One region of the Rhizobium sp. 22-785-1 genome, then DNA from elsewhere that is predicted to be linked to it. Evidence: predicted binding sites of a transcription regulator. Region 1 holds the regulator's gene; each other region holds the start of a gene.

Evidence for each region. Region 1 encodes PhoB, which activates phosphate uptake and scavenging genes when phosphate is short. Its sites were predicted from a motif close to TGTCATNNANCTGTCAT; they were not measured.
Region 2: ACQZ5M_RS00695 (HAD-IIA family hydrolase) is a predicted target of PhoB. The motif match lies at 1,711-1,727, and genes of this name have one in related genera.
Region 3: ACQZ5M_RS09110 (ceramide glucosyltransferase) is a predicted target of PhoB. The motif match lies at 1,277-1,293, and genes of this name have one in related genera.
Region 4: ACQZ5M_RS01705 (UDP-2,3-diacylglucosamine diphosphatase) is a predicted target of PhoB. The motif match lies at 1,280-1,296, and genes of this name have one in related genera.

What each region holds. Positions count from the first base shown of each region.
Region 1 is NZ_JBNWDI010000002.1:318,212-322,231, reverse strand. It holds gene pstA (phosphate ABC transporter permease PstA) at 1-889, shown strand, start outside; gene pstB (phosphate ABC transporter ATP-binding protein PstB) at 959-1,774, shown strand; gene phoU (phosphate signaling complex protein PhoU) at 1,865-2,581, shown strand; gene phoB (phosphate regulon transcriptional regulator PhoB) at 2,604-3,287, shown strand; gene ACQZ5M_RS06245 (hypothetical protein) at 3,358-3,834, opposite strand; gene ACQZ5M_RS06240 (GcrA family cell cycle regulator) at 3,962-4,020, opposite strand, start outside.
Region 2 is NZ_JBNWDI010000001.1:134,214-138,233, forward strand. It holds gene ACQZ5M_RS00690 (universal stress protein) at 1-718, opposite strand, end outside; gene ACQZ5M_RS00695 (HAD-IIA family hydrolase) at 919-1,683, opposite strand; gene ACQZ5M_RS00700 (phosphodiesterase) at 1,806-2,645, opposite strand; gene ACQZ5M_RS00705 (ABC transporter substrate-binding protein) at 2,714-3,967, opposite strand; gene ACQZ5M_RS00710 (carbohydrate ABC transporter permease) at 4,012-4,020, opposite strand, start outside.
Region 3 is NZ_JBNWDI010000003.1:321,410-325,429, reverse strand. It holds gene ACQZ5M_RS09110 (ceramide glucosyltransferase) at 41-1,177, opposite strand; gene ACQZ5M_RS09105 (hypothetical protein) at 1,348-1,809, opposite strand; gene ACQZ5M_RS09100 (SDR family oxidoreductase) at 1,853-2,719, opposite strand; gene ACQZ5M_RS09095 (RNase H family protein) at 2,853-3,359, opposite strand; gene ACQZ5M_RS09090 (hypothetical protein) at 3,754-4,020, opposite strand, start outside.
Region 4 is NZ_JBNWDI010000001.1:361,513-365,532, forward strand. It holds gene dgcA (N-acetyl-D-Glu racemase DgcA) at 1-358, shown strand, start outside; gene ACQZ5M_RS01705 (UDP-2,3-diacylglucosamine diphosphatase) at 383-1,213, opposite strand; gene ACQZ5M_RS01710 (NADP-dependent malic enzyme) at 1,445-3,763, shown strand; gene ACQZ5M_RS01715 (DUF2865 domain-containing protein) at 3,909-4,020, shown strand, end outside.

The DNA of each region.
Region 1 (4,020 bases):
GATCGGTACGACGCGCACCGTTTCTCTTCTGGCATCGGGTGATGTCGACAGTGCTTTCAAGGGCCAGGTCGATATGACTGGCGAGGAGCAGAACCGCCGCATCTCCGACCAGCAGGTCGGCTGGATGAACCAGTTGGTGGAAAAGGGCGCGTTGGAAAAGAAGTTCAACACCGGTATCTTCTTCAACGGCGCGTCCAGCCGCCCTGAGGCATCCGGTGTCGGCGTTGCACTCATCGGCTCCTTCTACATGATGCTGATCGTTCTGGTGCTGTCGCTGCCGATTGGCGTTGCAGCCTCCATCTACCTGGAAGAGTTTGCGCCGAAGAACCGCCTGACGGACCTTATCGAGGTCAACATCAACAATCTGGCGGCGGTACCCTCTATCGTTTACGGTCTGCTCGGTCTTTCGGTGTTCATCAACTTCATGGGCTTCCCGCGCTCGGCTTCGCTCGTCGGCGGTCTGGTGCTCACATTGATGACGCTGCCCACGATCATTATCGCGACGCGTGCAGCCTTGAAGGCCGTGCCGCCGTCTATCCGCGCAGCCGCACTCGGTCTTGGCGCATCGAAGATGCAGACCATCTTCCACCACGTGCTGCCTCTCGCCATGCCCGGCATCCTGACCGGTACCATCATCGGTCTCGCACACGCCCTTGGCGAAACAGCTCCACTGCTTCTCATCGGCATGGTGGCCTTCGTCGCCAACTACCCGACGACGCCGCTCGATCCTGCAACAGCGCTGCCGGTTCAGATCTACATGTGGGCAAACGAAGCCGAACGCGCCTTTGTCGAGAGAACGTCTGGCGCTATCATCATCCTGCTTATGTTCCTCCTTGTGATGAATGTGGGCGCAATCCTCCTGCGTCGCCGCTTCGAGCGTCGCTGGTAAAAGCATTTTGAGAAAAGTGGATACCGGGTTTCCGTCTGAAAATGCGAAGAACCAAGGGAGAACGGAACAATGAACATGTTGTCGGAAGCAGCAGTTGAAAAGGCGCTGGACAAGAAAATGAATGAAGTTTCCTATAAGATGATCGGCAAGGACGTCTCCGTCTACTACGGCGAGAAGCGCGCCCTTTACGATGTGAACCTCAATGTTCGCGAAAACACCGTAACGGCACTCATCGGCCCATCCGGTTGTGGCAAGTCCACCTTCCTGCGCACATTGAACCGCATGAACGACACCATCGACGGTTGCCGCGTGACCGGCCAGATCACGCTCGACGGTGAAGACATCTACGATCCTGCAATCGACGTCGTCGAGCTTCGCGCGCGTGTGGGCATGGTGTTCCAGAAGCCGAACCCGTTCCCGAAGTCGATCTACGAAAACATCGCCTACGGCCCGCGCATCCATGGTCTTGCCCGCAACAAGGCGGATATGGATCAGATCGTCGAGTCTAGCTTGCAGAAGGCAGGTCTCTGGAACGAAGCCAAGGACCGCTTGCATGAGTCCGGTACCGGTCTTTCCGGTGGTCAGCAGCAGCGCCTGTGCATCGCGCGTGCTGTTGCCGTTTCGCCGGAAGTCATCCTGATGGATGAGCCCTGCTCGGCGCTCGACCCGATCGCGACTGCCAAGGTCGAGGAACTGATCCACGAGCTTCGCGCCAACTACACCATCGTCATCGTGACCCACTCGATGCAGCAGGCCGCTCGCGTGTCCCAGCGCACCGCCATGTTCCACCTCGGTCATCTGGTCGAGGAGAACGATACGGACAAGATGTTCACCAACCCGGATGACCAGCGTACCCAGGACTATATCATGGGTCGTTTCGGCTGATCCTGCTGTTGCCCGCGCATCCCACCGCGCCTGTCGCTTGAGCCAACAAAAGGCTTGCGACAGGGCGTTTCGAAACTGGAGATTACGACTATGCCGACACATTCCCACATCATGTCAGCCTATGACGAGGAGCTGAAGTTCCTCAGCCGCCGGATCGCCGAAATGGGCGGACTGGCCGAGCAGATGTGCGCCGACGCCGTGCGCGCGCTCGTCAATTCCGATGCGGCCTTGGCGCAGAAGGTCATCTCCGACGATACGATCCTCGATCACGCCGAGCGTGAAATCGGCGACAAGGCGATCGTGACGATCGCGAAGCGTCAGCCGATGGCCGCAGACCTGCGCGAAATCATCGGTTCGCTGCGCATCGCCGCAGACCTCGAGCGCGTCGGCGATCTGGGCAAGAACACCGCCAAGCGCGTCATTGCAGTGGCAGGCACCGGCGTTCCGCGTAAACTGGCGCGTGGCCTGGAGCACCTTTCGGAACTGGCGCTGGTTCAGCTGAAGGAAGTGCTGGACGTCTACTCCACGCGTTCGGCGGAAAAGGCCCAGGCCATCCGCGAGCGCGATGAAGAGATCGACGCCATGTACACCTCGCTCTTCCGCGAGCTTCTGACCTACATGATGGAAGATCCGCGCAACATCACCACCTGCACGCATCTTCTGTTCTGCGCCAAGAACATCGAGCGTGTAGGCGACCACGCGACCAACATTGCCGAGACCATCTACTACATGACCACCGGCAGCCAGCCTGCAGGTGAGCGTCCGAAGGACGATAGTTCCAACACGCTCGGCGCTGTGACCGAGTAAGCGGCAGATAGGATCTGGAGCCATGGTGCCGAAAATCGCCGTTGTCGAAGATGAGGAGGCGCTGAGCGTCCTCCTGCGTTACAATCTCGAATCCGAAGGCTATGACGTCGACACTATTCCGCGTGGCGACGAGGCGGAAATCCGCCTCCAGGAGCGCACGCCGGATCTTCTCATCCTTGACTGGATGTTGCCGGGCGTCTCCGGCATCGAGCTTTGCCGTCGCCTGCGTATGCGGCCCGAAACCGAGCGTCTGCCGATCATCATGCTGACGGCACGCGGCGAGGAAAGCGAACGGGTGCGCGGTCTGGCAACGGGCGCTGACGATTACGTCGTCAAGCCCTTTTCCACGCCAGAGCTGATGGCACGCGTCAAGGCGATGTTGCGCCGCGCCAAGCCCGAGGTTCTATCCTCCGTGCTGAAATGCGGCGATATTGAACTCGATCGCGAGACGCACCGCGTTCACCGCAAGAGCCGCGAAGTCCGCCTTGGGCCGACCGAGTTCCGTCTGTTGGAGTTCCTGATGACGTCGCCGGGACGCGTCTTCTCCAGATCTCAGCTTCTCGATGGCGTCTGGGGACATGACATCTACGTGGATGAACGCACGGTAGACGTCCATGTCGGTCGCCTGCGCAAGGCACTGAACTTCTCAAGCATGCAGGATGTGATCCGTACCGTTCGCGGTGCCGGATATTCCATGGAAGCCTGATTGCCTTAGGGAGCGCTTTCTATCATGGCTAGCGCTCCGATTTTCTGACGCAGCAGCCTCCAGCATATGGCTACGAGGCGTCAGATCTTGAGGTAGGAAGGGGATAGCGCGCGGCGTCTATTTCGTCCTGCGATAGCGGGCTGCGTTCCAGCACCTCCTCATAGTGGGCTCTGGTTCGAGCGCCATAACTCTCCTTGATGTCGTTCATCAGCTCGATTTCCTGATACATCCAGTTCCAGCGCGAGTAGCGCTCAGGATCGCCAGAGCGACCGGCTTGCTTTTGCCGAAACTCAAGCTCTCGATCGCGCACCAACGCGCTCGAGACGATCGACATCAGTTGGAACGCGGCATCGTCCATGTCGTTCGCCTCGCGCCGCCAATACTCCTCGCCACGCTCTTCGCAGATCAGCCAGTAGCGACCCCGTCGCCATTCGACATATACCGTCCCGTCGCCGCGTGCGCGGCGCGGGATCGGAGGGAAGGGCGTTTTGACCACCTTCGTCCATAGGACCGAGATATAGTCGTAGAGCGTGTCGATCGCGTTCATGGTGGTAGTCTGCGCATGATCGCTGCTGCAGGCAAGTCTGGACCAATTGGATCGAGGAAACGCTTGAAGGAACGCACAAAAAAAGCGGGCCGAAGCCCGCTTTTCGAAATGGTCTTGAAACTGAGCCTTACGCCTTACGGCGTTCGCTCACCGGCTGGTAAGCCATTTTCGCGTGGAACTTGCAAT
Region 2 (4,020 bases), on a different contig from region 1:
CCAGTAGATTTGCGCCATTCTCTACAGCCTCGGCCTGCACAATCGATGCTGTCGGAGCGCCGCCGGAGTGAGCTGAGACGACGTCTACTGCCAAGCCTGATCGACGAAGCACGGTTGCGAACTGGTCTCGGAGATCTGTGTCCACTGCCTTGTCATCGGTAACCGAGATCAAGATGATCTTCTTGCTTTCGTCCATATACGGCTTAGCGCAAGAGAGGGCGCGCGCGAGGGTAGGGCTACCGTCCCATCCGATCGCGACTGTTTCAAATTGCCCGTACCAGACTTCTGAAGGAAACAGGAGAAGTGGTCTGCCACTCTCAAACAGTATGCTTTCGATAGTGGGCCTTCCGATGTCGGAGGCCTCAAGGATCGTTAGGTCGAAAATTCTCGACATTTCGGCAAATCTACTGCCGACGAAGGGTTCTGCGCATTCGAACAGACTGATATTCGTGCCAATTCCGGCTTGTTCAGCGTAGTCCTGAATCGTTCTCCTCAACTCTTCGCCAGCCTCGCGACTGAAATGTTCTGCCTTAACAGCCAAATCTTCGGCGTCGAAGATGGAGGGAAAGGGCGGAGAGATTGTGGGGACCTTCAGCTTGTGGATGCTTATGTTGAGGTCGGCCCCTTGGACACGAGCCAGTTCTACCGCGTTTTTCAGCAGGGTGAACGACGTCGGATCGGGATACGTCATCAGTGGAAGGTGAAGTTGAGTTTTCATTTTTATTGCTTTCTCGGAGCGAACTCGAGTTCTCTCGCAGACTCCGGCTAGCTCATTGGTGGAGGTCTGGATTGGTAATCGAGAACATAAGCCGATTGGAGACTGTGTCGAAGCCTCGGAAACTACTTAGAGATGTCGAGGTTGGCACGAGGCGGAAAGACCGCGTGAGGTTTTTCTCATCGCCATCTTGTCCGGCTCGATCAAGCGCTTCCGCTCAAGGCAGAACGTACTGAGCTCTCGGTGAGGTCAAAGAAAGACAGGGGCTTGTTGGGGGCAACCTGGATAAAGCCCATACCTGCACGCATTGCGCCAGCGCCATCGGTCAAAGCGTTATCGCCTATCATAAGAGTGTCTCGCGGGCTGATGCCAAGCCTCAAACATCCCGTTTCAAACAGCACGGGCTCCGGTTTGCCGATGACGCAAGGCTGTATATCACCGACACATGCGAGGATCGCCGCGGCCAGCGCTCCGACCTCAGGCACCAGTTGTCCGTTCGGTCCAGGGTGGGTTACATCCGGGCACGCCAAGTAAAGCGTTGCTCCAGTCCTTACCGCATTGACAGCAGCATAAAGGCGCTTGAATGAGAACCTTCGGTCGCGCGCGACCAGCACGGCATCGGGACACTCCCAATCAGGACGAAGGCCCTTTTTGCGCGCATAGCTTTGAAGGGAGACGCTTCCCAGAATCATGATCCGAGCTTTCGGTGTCTCTTTCGCAATGATGTCCAGCGCGGATGTTCCGGCCAACAGGATTCGATCTGTAGGTATCGCAAGACCCCAGCGCGTGAACTGCCTCTCCAGTTGCGCCGGCGTATGCTCGGAATCGTTGGAAACGATTACAAATCGGTCGTCGAGGGCATCGAGAAGAGTATCCGCGCCCGGCAGCAACTTGCCACCGCTGACGAGCGTGCCGTCGAGATCCACAAGATAGCCTCTGGCCGTGAAATCGGAGGTGGTTACAGTCATCAAAGTTCCAGGTTTCTCATTGTATCAGTGAAAGGTATGTGACTTGAAAACCGCGCCCGATCAGATGTTTGGACCATCCGATCGAGGCAGTGATCGACGCGTGTCTCTCTCTTGGATGTCGCTTAGTCGGCGGGTGTGAAGTTCAGAGCGTAGTCCCTGCCTTTCACTTCCGCTCCGTCGAGCGGAAACCGCCCTGAGCGATCCATGAAGTAATGCAGATGTGCGACGACGCCTTCATCGGTTACATTGACGACAGCATAGGCGGGAGGTTCATGGCTGCCCGGTACATCATGCCCATGATCGTCCAGCCGGAGTTGTACCTGATGCATGAGGCTGGGCAGTATCGAGAAGGACATGCCCTTCCAGTTCCCGAAAATTGGACGATGTACATGCCCCATGAAAACATGCCGAATTCGTGCAACATGCGGCTCAAGTACAGCGTAAAGGGCTTTGCTATCCTGTTGCTGAAGAGCATCCATTGACGATATGCCAACGGAAAACGCGGGATGATGCATGAACAGGAGAACCGGGTTGCGACTGTTTTCCAGTTGTCCCTGAAGCCACGCGAGACGATTCTGATCGTAGTGTCCCGCATGAGTTCCAGGCTCATTGGTATCGAGGAACAGCAGTGTGTGCCCGGCCATTTCGCGCGATCCCTGCACAAAGCCATTGCCATCGTCCATGGCATCCGGAAAGACCGCGCGCAGCGCAGCGCGCTCGTCATGATTGCCTACCATCATGATGACCGGGGTCGTCGCTTGGGAGAGGCAGGCGTGCAACTCTTCGTAGGCTTCCTTCTCGCCCCAGTGGCAAAGATCGCCTGTTATCACAATCGCGTCGGCGTCGCTGTGATCCGTAGCAATGCTTTCGAGTGCTGCCTTCAGTCTAGCGCGGGGGTCCATCCCATACAGCCGCTGTGGAGCGGGAACGAAATGTGTGTCGGTCAGATGAATAAGTTTCATGGCGATTATATCCGGTGGAAAGAAGAGGCCGCCCGGCATGGTGCCGAGCAGCAACAATGTGGAAGCAATTACTTGCGTGGCAGGAGTGCCTGAACGTCTGCCGCCATCTCGGCCAACACTTTTTCCGGCTCGCTCGCGCGGCTGCCATCCATGACAGATTGCAGGCGGTCCTTAATGACATCGGTGATCTTGAGGCCATTCTCGCCTGGAAATGCATACCATCCAGTGAAATACGGGAGCTCACCGACAGCCGTGTACTGATTTGGATTGGCTGAATAGTAGTCGGTCAGACTGGCCGCTGCCTTGTTGTTCGGTGCCATGTAGCCAGTGGTCTTGACCATGATGGCACCACCCTGGGGACCAGTCCAGAATTTGAGGAACGTCCATGCCGCCTTTTGCTTTTCCGGGTCTTTCGCAGTTATGACTGCGACATTGCCCCCGGCAGGAAGCTTCGAAACCTCCGGCTTTACGTCCGGATAGGCAGCGGTTTTCAACTCGAATTTGCCAGCTACCTGTTTCGTGATCACATTGAGGCCGGAAGTCGTGCTGACGAACATACCCAGATTGCCAGCCGCAAAGGAGGCCCCCATGTCGGAACTGGAAATATTGGGCGTGCCGGTTTCGGTCACAAGACGCGCCAGCAGCCCGATGGCTTTCTTTCCAGCGTCCTGATCGAATGCCACCTTGGTTTCGTCGGCATTGGTCATTGTCCCGCCATTGGCGAAAACCATGGCCTGCCACATCCAGTTACCAGTGACTGGCCAGTTGACCGCGATGCCGTCCACGCCATTGCCGAGCGCTTTGATCTTTTTCGCAAGTGCGATGGTTTCTTCCCAAGTTGTGGGTAGTCTCGTCGGGTCACCGCCAGCCTTTTTCACGAGATCTAGGTTGTAATACACGATTGGCAGGGAGATGGCATAGGGCAGACCATACACCTTGCCATTGACAGTGCCAGCCGCCAGCATTCCTGCGTGATATCCTTCAGCGGAAAAGTCCTTCTCGTCGGCGATGAATCCGTCAAGCGGAACTGCGAGATTTTTATCTGCAAGGATTCGTACGCGGTTGAGACCCTGGAAGGTCACGTCGGGCATCGTGTCGGTCACGGCCTCACGTAGGATCCGCTGGGAAGCATCCTCATATTCCTTGTAGGGCGTGCGGAATGTAACCTTGATGTCGGGATGGGCCGCGTCGAATGCCGCCAGCGTTTCCTTCGCCGTTCCGTCGAACAGTTCGGCATAGGGATACTGGACCGAGATTGCTGTTTCGGCGTGTGCCGTCGATAGGGTCAGCGCCATGGTGGCTGCGACCAGAAGATATTTCATGATGAGTCTCCAGGTAAATTCCGTCGGGGTTGAACTTCGGGGGGTTATTTGAC
Region 3 (4,020 bases), on a different contig from region 1:
TGCTCAACTGCCGCTTCCAGTTTTGCTTAACCAGTGTGGTCTAGCCGAGTGTGCTTTCCTGAGTTCCCACTGTCATCATGTTGCCGCGCCAAGACACGGACGACCCCATCCAGCTTTTTGCCCAGATGATCGGCAGAAGGGCGTCACGCATTATCATGGCTGGAAGGCTGGCCCAGGAAACGTGCCAGCCTTTTGCCTTTGCGAGGGCCAGTTCCGGCAGGTACATGATGCTCGGAACGGCAATCGCAACGGCAAGCAATGTCGTGGCATCTGCATCTGCCAGGAAGCCTGATGCCAGCGCCAGACAAAGCGCAGGAAGGGCGCCGACGAGAATTTCCGGGGCGAAGAAATGCGGGAAGGTCACGCGACGCAGCCTCGCCCAACGTGTTTGTCTAGACCATATGTCCTCAAAGCTCCGCTTGCCGAGCGGCTGTTCGAAGGGAGAGGGAACGAGATGAACTTTTCGGCCGCTCGCACGAACGAGTTTGGTTGCCGCCGCGTCTTCCGCGATCTCCGCGCCCAAGGCTTCAATGCCGCCAAGCGAATCTAGCAGCGGCTTGTTCCAGAGCATCGTCTTACCCTGTGCGAAGCCCTGTCCCAAAGTTTCTGCTGCATATTGATAACGGCACTGAAAAGTATTGAGGAAGGTGCATTCGAGCTCGGACCATATGTCTTCCGGACGCGATCCACGTGGCGGAGAGCAAACAAGCCCACTATCACTGCGCCATGCCGCCATGAGTGTCGATATGTAGTGCTGCGGCATCAGCACGTTTGAATCTGCCAGAATGACCCACTCGTGGCTGGCAGCCCGCCAGCCTTTCACACAATTGTTGAGCTTGGGATTGGCGCTGATCCTGTCATCGCCGATGAGTATTCTTGCTCTGATGTGAGGGAAGAGGGCGATATTGGATTTGACTTGGGGAATGACCGGGTCCAAGGGATCCGCGACGCAGAAAAGAATTTCGTAATCCGGCCAATCGAGACGAAAGGCACTCGGAATTGTCAGAGCCGTGAAATTCTCTATGCCGCGCAGTGGGATGACGAGCGATACGGGTGGTCGGCTGGTTTGCGGCACCGCCGGAGCTTCATCTAGCCGGATACGAAAAGCCGTCAGAGCAATACTCACCAAATGCACGAATATGAGCGCAATCGCCACTGCGGCCAGGATGATATCCATTTGCAACCAGCTCCAACCTCCGGTTCATCGACCCGGCGTTCCTGTCCATATCGCAACTATAACGCCTCCATGACAGGCGCATGTCATGAAGGGTATGACTGTCATATACCCTTCATTTCGTTGTGGACGGGCTGGCTTGTCGCACCTACCGTTCGGTGCGCTTTATTGACCTATCGTGTCATTCCCCAGACATATCCCGCCAGTGCAGCCAATCCGAGGGCAGACAGCGGGTGCTCGCGAACCTGATCGGCAATCGTCTGTCTGACCGAGCGGATCTCCCGTCCAGCAATCCTGCCTGATGCCGAAACCGCCTCTTGCGCAGAGCCCGTTATTCGTCCCAGTTCCGACCGTAAAGCCTTGATCTCTTGCCTCGTATCCTCTGTCATCGGGGTGTGGGAGCGTGCTCGTACCGCAGCAAGCGCTTCGTCAACCTTGGGTGTGTCTTCCATGTCGTCCGTATTCTCAGACGTGATGGTCGGCGTTGCGGTCGTCGTCATCGTATGGGAAACGGGATCGGATGCGGGAAATGTGTCCTCCAGTCCCTGCTGAAGTTGCCCATCGTCCGAGCGTTGTTTCGCCTGCTCGTCGTGAAGCGACGAAACAGCGGGCGACGTGGAGTTTTGGTTGGACATGTCGGTTCTCCGTCAAGATTGATCTTATTCGTGCTGGTGCAATTCACATCATGATCTCGCCGCCCGTCACGGGAATGACGGCTGCGGTCATGTAACTGCTGCGCTCGGACGCAAGCAGAACATACGCACCCGCCAGCTCTGCAGGTTGTCCCGCCCGCCCGATCAAGGTCTGTTCGCCGAACGATTTGGTCTTTTCTGCTCCCATGGTCGAAGGAATGAGGGGCGTCCAAATGGGGCCTGGGGCTACCGCATTGACGCGAATGCCTTTCTCGGCAACCATTCCCGCCAGTCCAGCGGTAAAGTTCAGGAGCGCGCCCTTGGTTGAGGCATAGGCTAAAAGGTGCGGCGAGGGCTGTTTCGATTGAATGGACGCCGTATTGATGATCGAGCTTCCTGCCTTCATGTGAGTTACGGCTGCTTTCGAGAGGTAGAATGGGGCGTAAATGTTGGTCTTGAAAGTTTCATCCCATTCGGCGGCATCGATATCGCCAATATCCGCATAGGTGCGTTGAAATGCGGCATTGTTGACCAAAACATCTATTTTGCCGAATTCATTCACTGTGCGCTGCACCAGCGACTTGCAATGTTCTTCGGAGGTGATGTCGCCAGCGATCGCTATCACTTTACGGCCCGCGTCCTCGATCCACTTCACCGTGTCGCGTGCATCCTCTTCTTCGTCGAGATAGGAAATCACAAGATCGGCGCCCTCACGAGCGAAGGCGATGGCGACGGCTTTTCCGATGCCCGAATCCGCACCGGTTATGAGAGCGACCTTACCCTCCAGCAGGCCGCTGCCCCTGTAGGATTCTTCCCCGTGGTCAGGCTTGGGGTCCATCTGATGCGTCGTGCCGGGCGGTGTCTGCTTCTGTTCCGGGTAGGGTGGCGTGGGACGGCGAATATCGGCGGTCATCTATGTGCTCCGTTGCTAGGTATGAAGCCCAAACCCGATTTTGGCGTTACAGTTCCCCGATTTTAACCCTTAGCCGAACGCAACGACTGTTCTTCACATTAAACGCGTATTCCTCACAGCTAAGTTTTAGCGGTCACGAGCTGACCGAAACGGAGGGCAGGGAGAGCGCCCGTCTGGCCAAGTCGTCGGCGCTTTCGTTCCATTCCAGTCCTACGTGCCCCTTGCACCATTGGACGCTGATCATTTCGCTTTTTAAGAGGTGCAGGTCGATCAATTTCCAGATCTCCATATTGGCGACATTCCTGCTCCGGCCGCTGCCGTTCGGCGCCCGCTTTCTCCACCGGTTCGTTCTCCAAATGTGGCGCCATCTGTTGCAACCATTGACGGCATAGACGGAATCCGACCAGATGATCGCGACCTCCCCTGCAGCGTTCTGCTCTAGCCAGCGGGCAGCCTCGAGTAACGCGGCGAGTTCGGGCTTGCTGCTGTCGGCACATATCAAACTGCCGTAATGGCGGGTAACCTCGGCATTGTCGCGCACAACGAGCACCCCCCATCCGCCTCTTCCCGTGGTAGGGTCATAGGAGCCATCCACATAGAGGTGAAACTCACCTGCTACGGTCTGTCCGGTGTTTGCCAAAGGAGTGACCTTTCTAAAGCCTGAGCATCAATATCGAGCGTGATCGTTTTGTCGTTTCTCGCCGCTGTTGGTCTACTCTCTCAAGAGTACATGAAGGCTGATTCCAGATTGCCCATTTTCGCATCAATATTCGCCCGGCAATATCGTCTATCCCGGTTAAGGTATGCAACTATGCATACCTCTCTTGCGATAAACGGCATTTATCTCAGGGAAGGGCCGGAATATACATTGGTCATCGAAGCGATGCACCTCCTCCCGCAGAGCTTCGATACGCGAATGTCCTTATCCTCCTCCCAAAGGGCATTTGCTGGAATGGCAACACTCCTCCTCCCAGTTGCCATTCGGTTCTTTTCGAAAGCCTGCCGCACCTCCTCCCGCGGCAGGCTTTTTCGATTCAGGCGGTCTTTTTCTTGCGTAGGGTCAGGAAGGTCACCACCGCCGCCAGAAGCCCGTACATCGTCCATTTGAACGGAAGAACGTCTGCAGTTTCGCTTCGGATGGGTAAAGCCGCAATGGTACCAGGCGAGGATTCATAACCTTGCTTGCCTTCAGCCTTCGCCTGCTCGATCTGTTGTGGTGAGACCACCCATTCGGCGCCTTGTGATTTATCAAGCATCATGAATGCGGTCCCAACCGCGATGCCGACGACGAGGGCGATAAT
Region 4 (4,020 bases), on a different contig from region 1:
TGATATTCTGGCGAAAATCCGCCGCCCTGTGGCGATCTGCGCCGATGAAAGCGTTCATCTGACAAAGGATCTGGCGTCGCTGAAAGATCGTTACGACGCGATCAACATCAAGCTCGACAAAACAGGTGGTCTTACAGAAGCGATCGTGATGAAACAGGAGGCCGAACGGCTGGGCTACACGATTATGGTTGGCTGCATGCTGGGCACATCTCTCGCCATGGCGCCCGCCGTTTTACTGGCTCAGGATGCGGCGTTCGCAGATCTCGACGGTCCGCTGCTGCTTGCACGGGAACGCGAACCAGGTCTTGTCTATGAAGGATCGCTCGTACATCCTCCGCGGCCGGAACTTTGGGGATAAAAACGCGAGCCGGGGAAGACCTTCTTATGCGGCTTTCGAACTGATCATCTTGGGAAATGCGACCGGCTCCAACTGGCCAAGCTTCGGCTCTACGGTTTTGTCGCTGGTCTGCATCCAAGTGATAAGTTCGAAGGTGCCGTCCATGTTTTCGGCAATCGCCGTGCAGCTTTCCACCCAGTCGCCGGTGTTGATGTAGCGGATACCGTCGATATCCTCCATCACTGCATGGTGAATATGACCGCAGATCACGCCATCGACCTTGTTGCGGCGCGCCTCATCCGCCACGACGCGCTGGAACTCACCGATGAAATTCACCGCGTGCTTCACCTGCAGCTTTGCCCAGGCCGAAAAAGACCAATATGGCAGGCCAATGCGGCGGCGCACGGCAGCAATGGCGACATTAACGGCAATGGCGGCATCGTAAGCCCAGTCACCAAGATAGGCGAGAAGACGCGCGTTGCGCACCACGACATCAAACTCGTCTCCATGCAGCACGAGATATTTTCGTCCATCTGCAGCCTCATGGATCATTCGCTCGGCGACTTCGATGCCGCCGAAATGCGTACCGGGGAATTCGCGCAGGAATTCGTCATGGTTTCCGGGAATGTAGACGATGCGCGCACCCTTACGCGCTTTGCGCAGAAGCTTCTGGACTACGTCGTTGCAGCCCTGCGGCCAGTACCAGCTGCGCCGAAGACGCCAACCATCGATGATATCGCCGACGAGAACGATCGTATCCGCCTCGTGATACTTCAGAAAGTCCAAGAGAAAATCCGTCTTGGCTGCTTTCGAGCCAAGATGCACATCGGAAATGAAGAGCGTCCGGAAGTGTCTGGTTTCGGTCTCAGCAGCCATGAATTCGTCCCCTCGTCTCAGGAAAGGCGTTTGGAAATCTTTCAGCTCTTGGAAAACCAGACTCGTGTTTCAGCAAGATGACAAAGCGGCACTTCGATGGCCGGGGTCCTGGCTTTTTGCGAATAGCGACATTTACGCTTTTGCATACCACCCGCCAAATAAACGGCTGTACCACCGGTATGTTTGTTGTATGCAAAGACCTTCACGATAATTGAAATAAGCGGTGAAAAGATGAGTTCTCAGGACAAGGGCACGACGCCAAGCAAGAGCACGAGCAATGCGGATCTGGATGAGCAGGCGCTTTTCTACCACCGCTATCCTCGCCCCGGAAAACTTGAAATCCAGGCATCCAAACCGCTCGGCAACCAGCGAGATCTGGCACTTGCCTATTCGCCAGGGGTCGCAGCCCCGTGTCTTGCTATCCATGAGAATCCTGAAACGGCAGCGGAATATACCGCACGCGCCAACCTTGTGGCGGTGATTTCCAACGGCACCGCCGTCCTCGGTCTGGGCAATATCGGGCCGTTGGCATCAAAGCCCGTCATGGAAGGCAAAGCCGTCCTCTTCAAGAAATTCGCCGGCATCGACGTCTTCGATATCGAAATCGAGGCGCCCGGCATCAACGACATGGTGTCTACCATTTCGGCGCTGGAGCCGACCTTTGGCGGTATCAATCTCGAAGATATCAAGGCGCCGGAGTGTTTCGAAGTCGAGCGCCAGCTGCGCGCTAAGATGAACATCCCGGTCTTCCACGACGATCAGCATGGTACGGCCATCATCGTTGCCGCAGCCGTGACCAATGCTCTGGAACTTGCAGGCAAGTCTCTTTCCGACGTCAAGATCGTTGCCTCCGGTGCCGGTGCGGCGGCTCTCGCCTGCCTCAACCTACTTGTTGAGATGGGCGCAAAGCGGGAAAACATCTGGGTCCATGATATTGAGGGCCTCGTTTATGAAGGCCGCAACACACTGATGGACGAGTGGAAGGAAATCTACGCGCAGAAGACCGACAAACGCGTGCTGGCCGAATCCATCGAAGGCGCCGATGTTTTCCTTGGTCTGTCGGCTGCTGGCGTTCTCAAGCCCGAGCTTCTGGCCAAGATGGCGGAAAAGCCGCTGATTCTGGCATTGGCCAACCCAAAGCCTGAGATCATGCCGGATGAAGCGCGCGCTGCCCGCCCTGACGCGATGATCTGCACGGGCCGTTCCGACTTCCCGAACCAGGTCAATAACGTCCTCTGCTTCCCTTACATCTTCCGCGGTGCGCTGGATTGTGGCGCAACCAGCATCAATGAAGAAATGAAAATGGCAGCCGTTCGTGCGATCGCCGAGTTGGCCCGCGAGGAAGTTTCCGAAGTCGCAGCAAAGGCCTACAGCGAGGAAACTCCGGTCTTCGGCCCGAACTACCTCATTCCGTCACCGTTCGATCCGCGCCTCATCCTGCGTATCGCGCCGGCGGTTGCCCGCGCTGCCGCCGCAAGCGGTGTCGCTTCGCGACCGATCACGGATTTCGATGCCTATCTCGACCAGCTGAACCGGTTCGTGTGGCGCTCCGGCTTCATCATGAAGCCGATCTTCAACAGCGCCAAGAGCGCGGAAAAGAAGCGCATCATCTTCGCGGAGGGCGAAGACGAGCGCGTGCTGCGCGCAGCCCAGGTTCTCCTCGAAGAAGGAACAGGTGTTCCGATCCTGATCGGGCGTCCGCAGATTATCGAAACGCGCCTGAAGCGCTTTGGCCTGCGCATTCGTCCGAATGCCGATTTCGCCGTCGTCAATCCCGAAGACGATCCGCGCTACCGTGAATATGTCGACGACTACTTCGCGCTTGTCGGTCGCGCCGGTATCAACCCGGAAGCAGCCCGCACCATCATACGCACGAACAGCACGGTCATCGGCGCGCTTTCCGTCAAGCGCGGCGAGGCGGATGCGTTGATCTGCGGTCTTGAAGGCCGGTTCGACCGGCACTTGCGTGACGTGAACCAGATCATCGGCAAGCAAGAAGGCGTGCAGTCCTTCGCTGGCCTCAGTCTGCTGATCACGCAGCGCGGCGCGCTGTTCATGACGGACACCTTCGTCAACTACGATCCAAGCTCTGAAGACATTGCCGAGATGGCGATGCTGGCGGCCAAGGAAATCAAGCGCTTCGGCATCACGCCAAAGATCGCGCTTGCCAGCCATTCAAACTTCGGATCGCGTGATTCTGCCAGCGCCCGCAAGATGCGCGCTGCGTTGCAACTCGTTCGCGATGCAGCGCCGCATCTGGAAATCGATGGCGAAATGCAGGGTGGCTCAGCGCTTTCGGAAATTCTGCGCAAACGCGCCATGCCGAACAGCGCGCTTTCCGGCGAAGCGAACCTCCTAGTGTTTCCGAACCTCGATTCGGCCAATATCTCGCTTGGCATCGTTCGCACCATGACGGAAGGACTGCATGTCGGCCCGATCCTGCTCGGTACCGCGCTTCCGGCCCACATCCTGTCACCCACTGTCACGTCTCGCGGTGTGGTCAATATGGCAGCGCTCGCCGCCGTGCAGGCGTCTCATCCCTCTGCGTGAGGACTTTGGCCGCCCGACATTGCGTGATTTCCAATTAACGCAATTTTGAAACTGCTGTTGCCGCATTGCGGCACAGCCCTATGCTATCCTGAACTTTATCATGCTGCGCGCGTTCGTGATTGATGTTGAGAAGGATGCCGACTGAATGCTGACCGGCCTGCATAAATCCGCCTTACCTGTTTCGCCACGCAGCATCCGGCTTATCGGCTCTGTGCTGGCCGCCTGCCTCGTTGCCCCGCTTACGACGCAGGCACAGG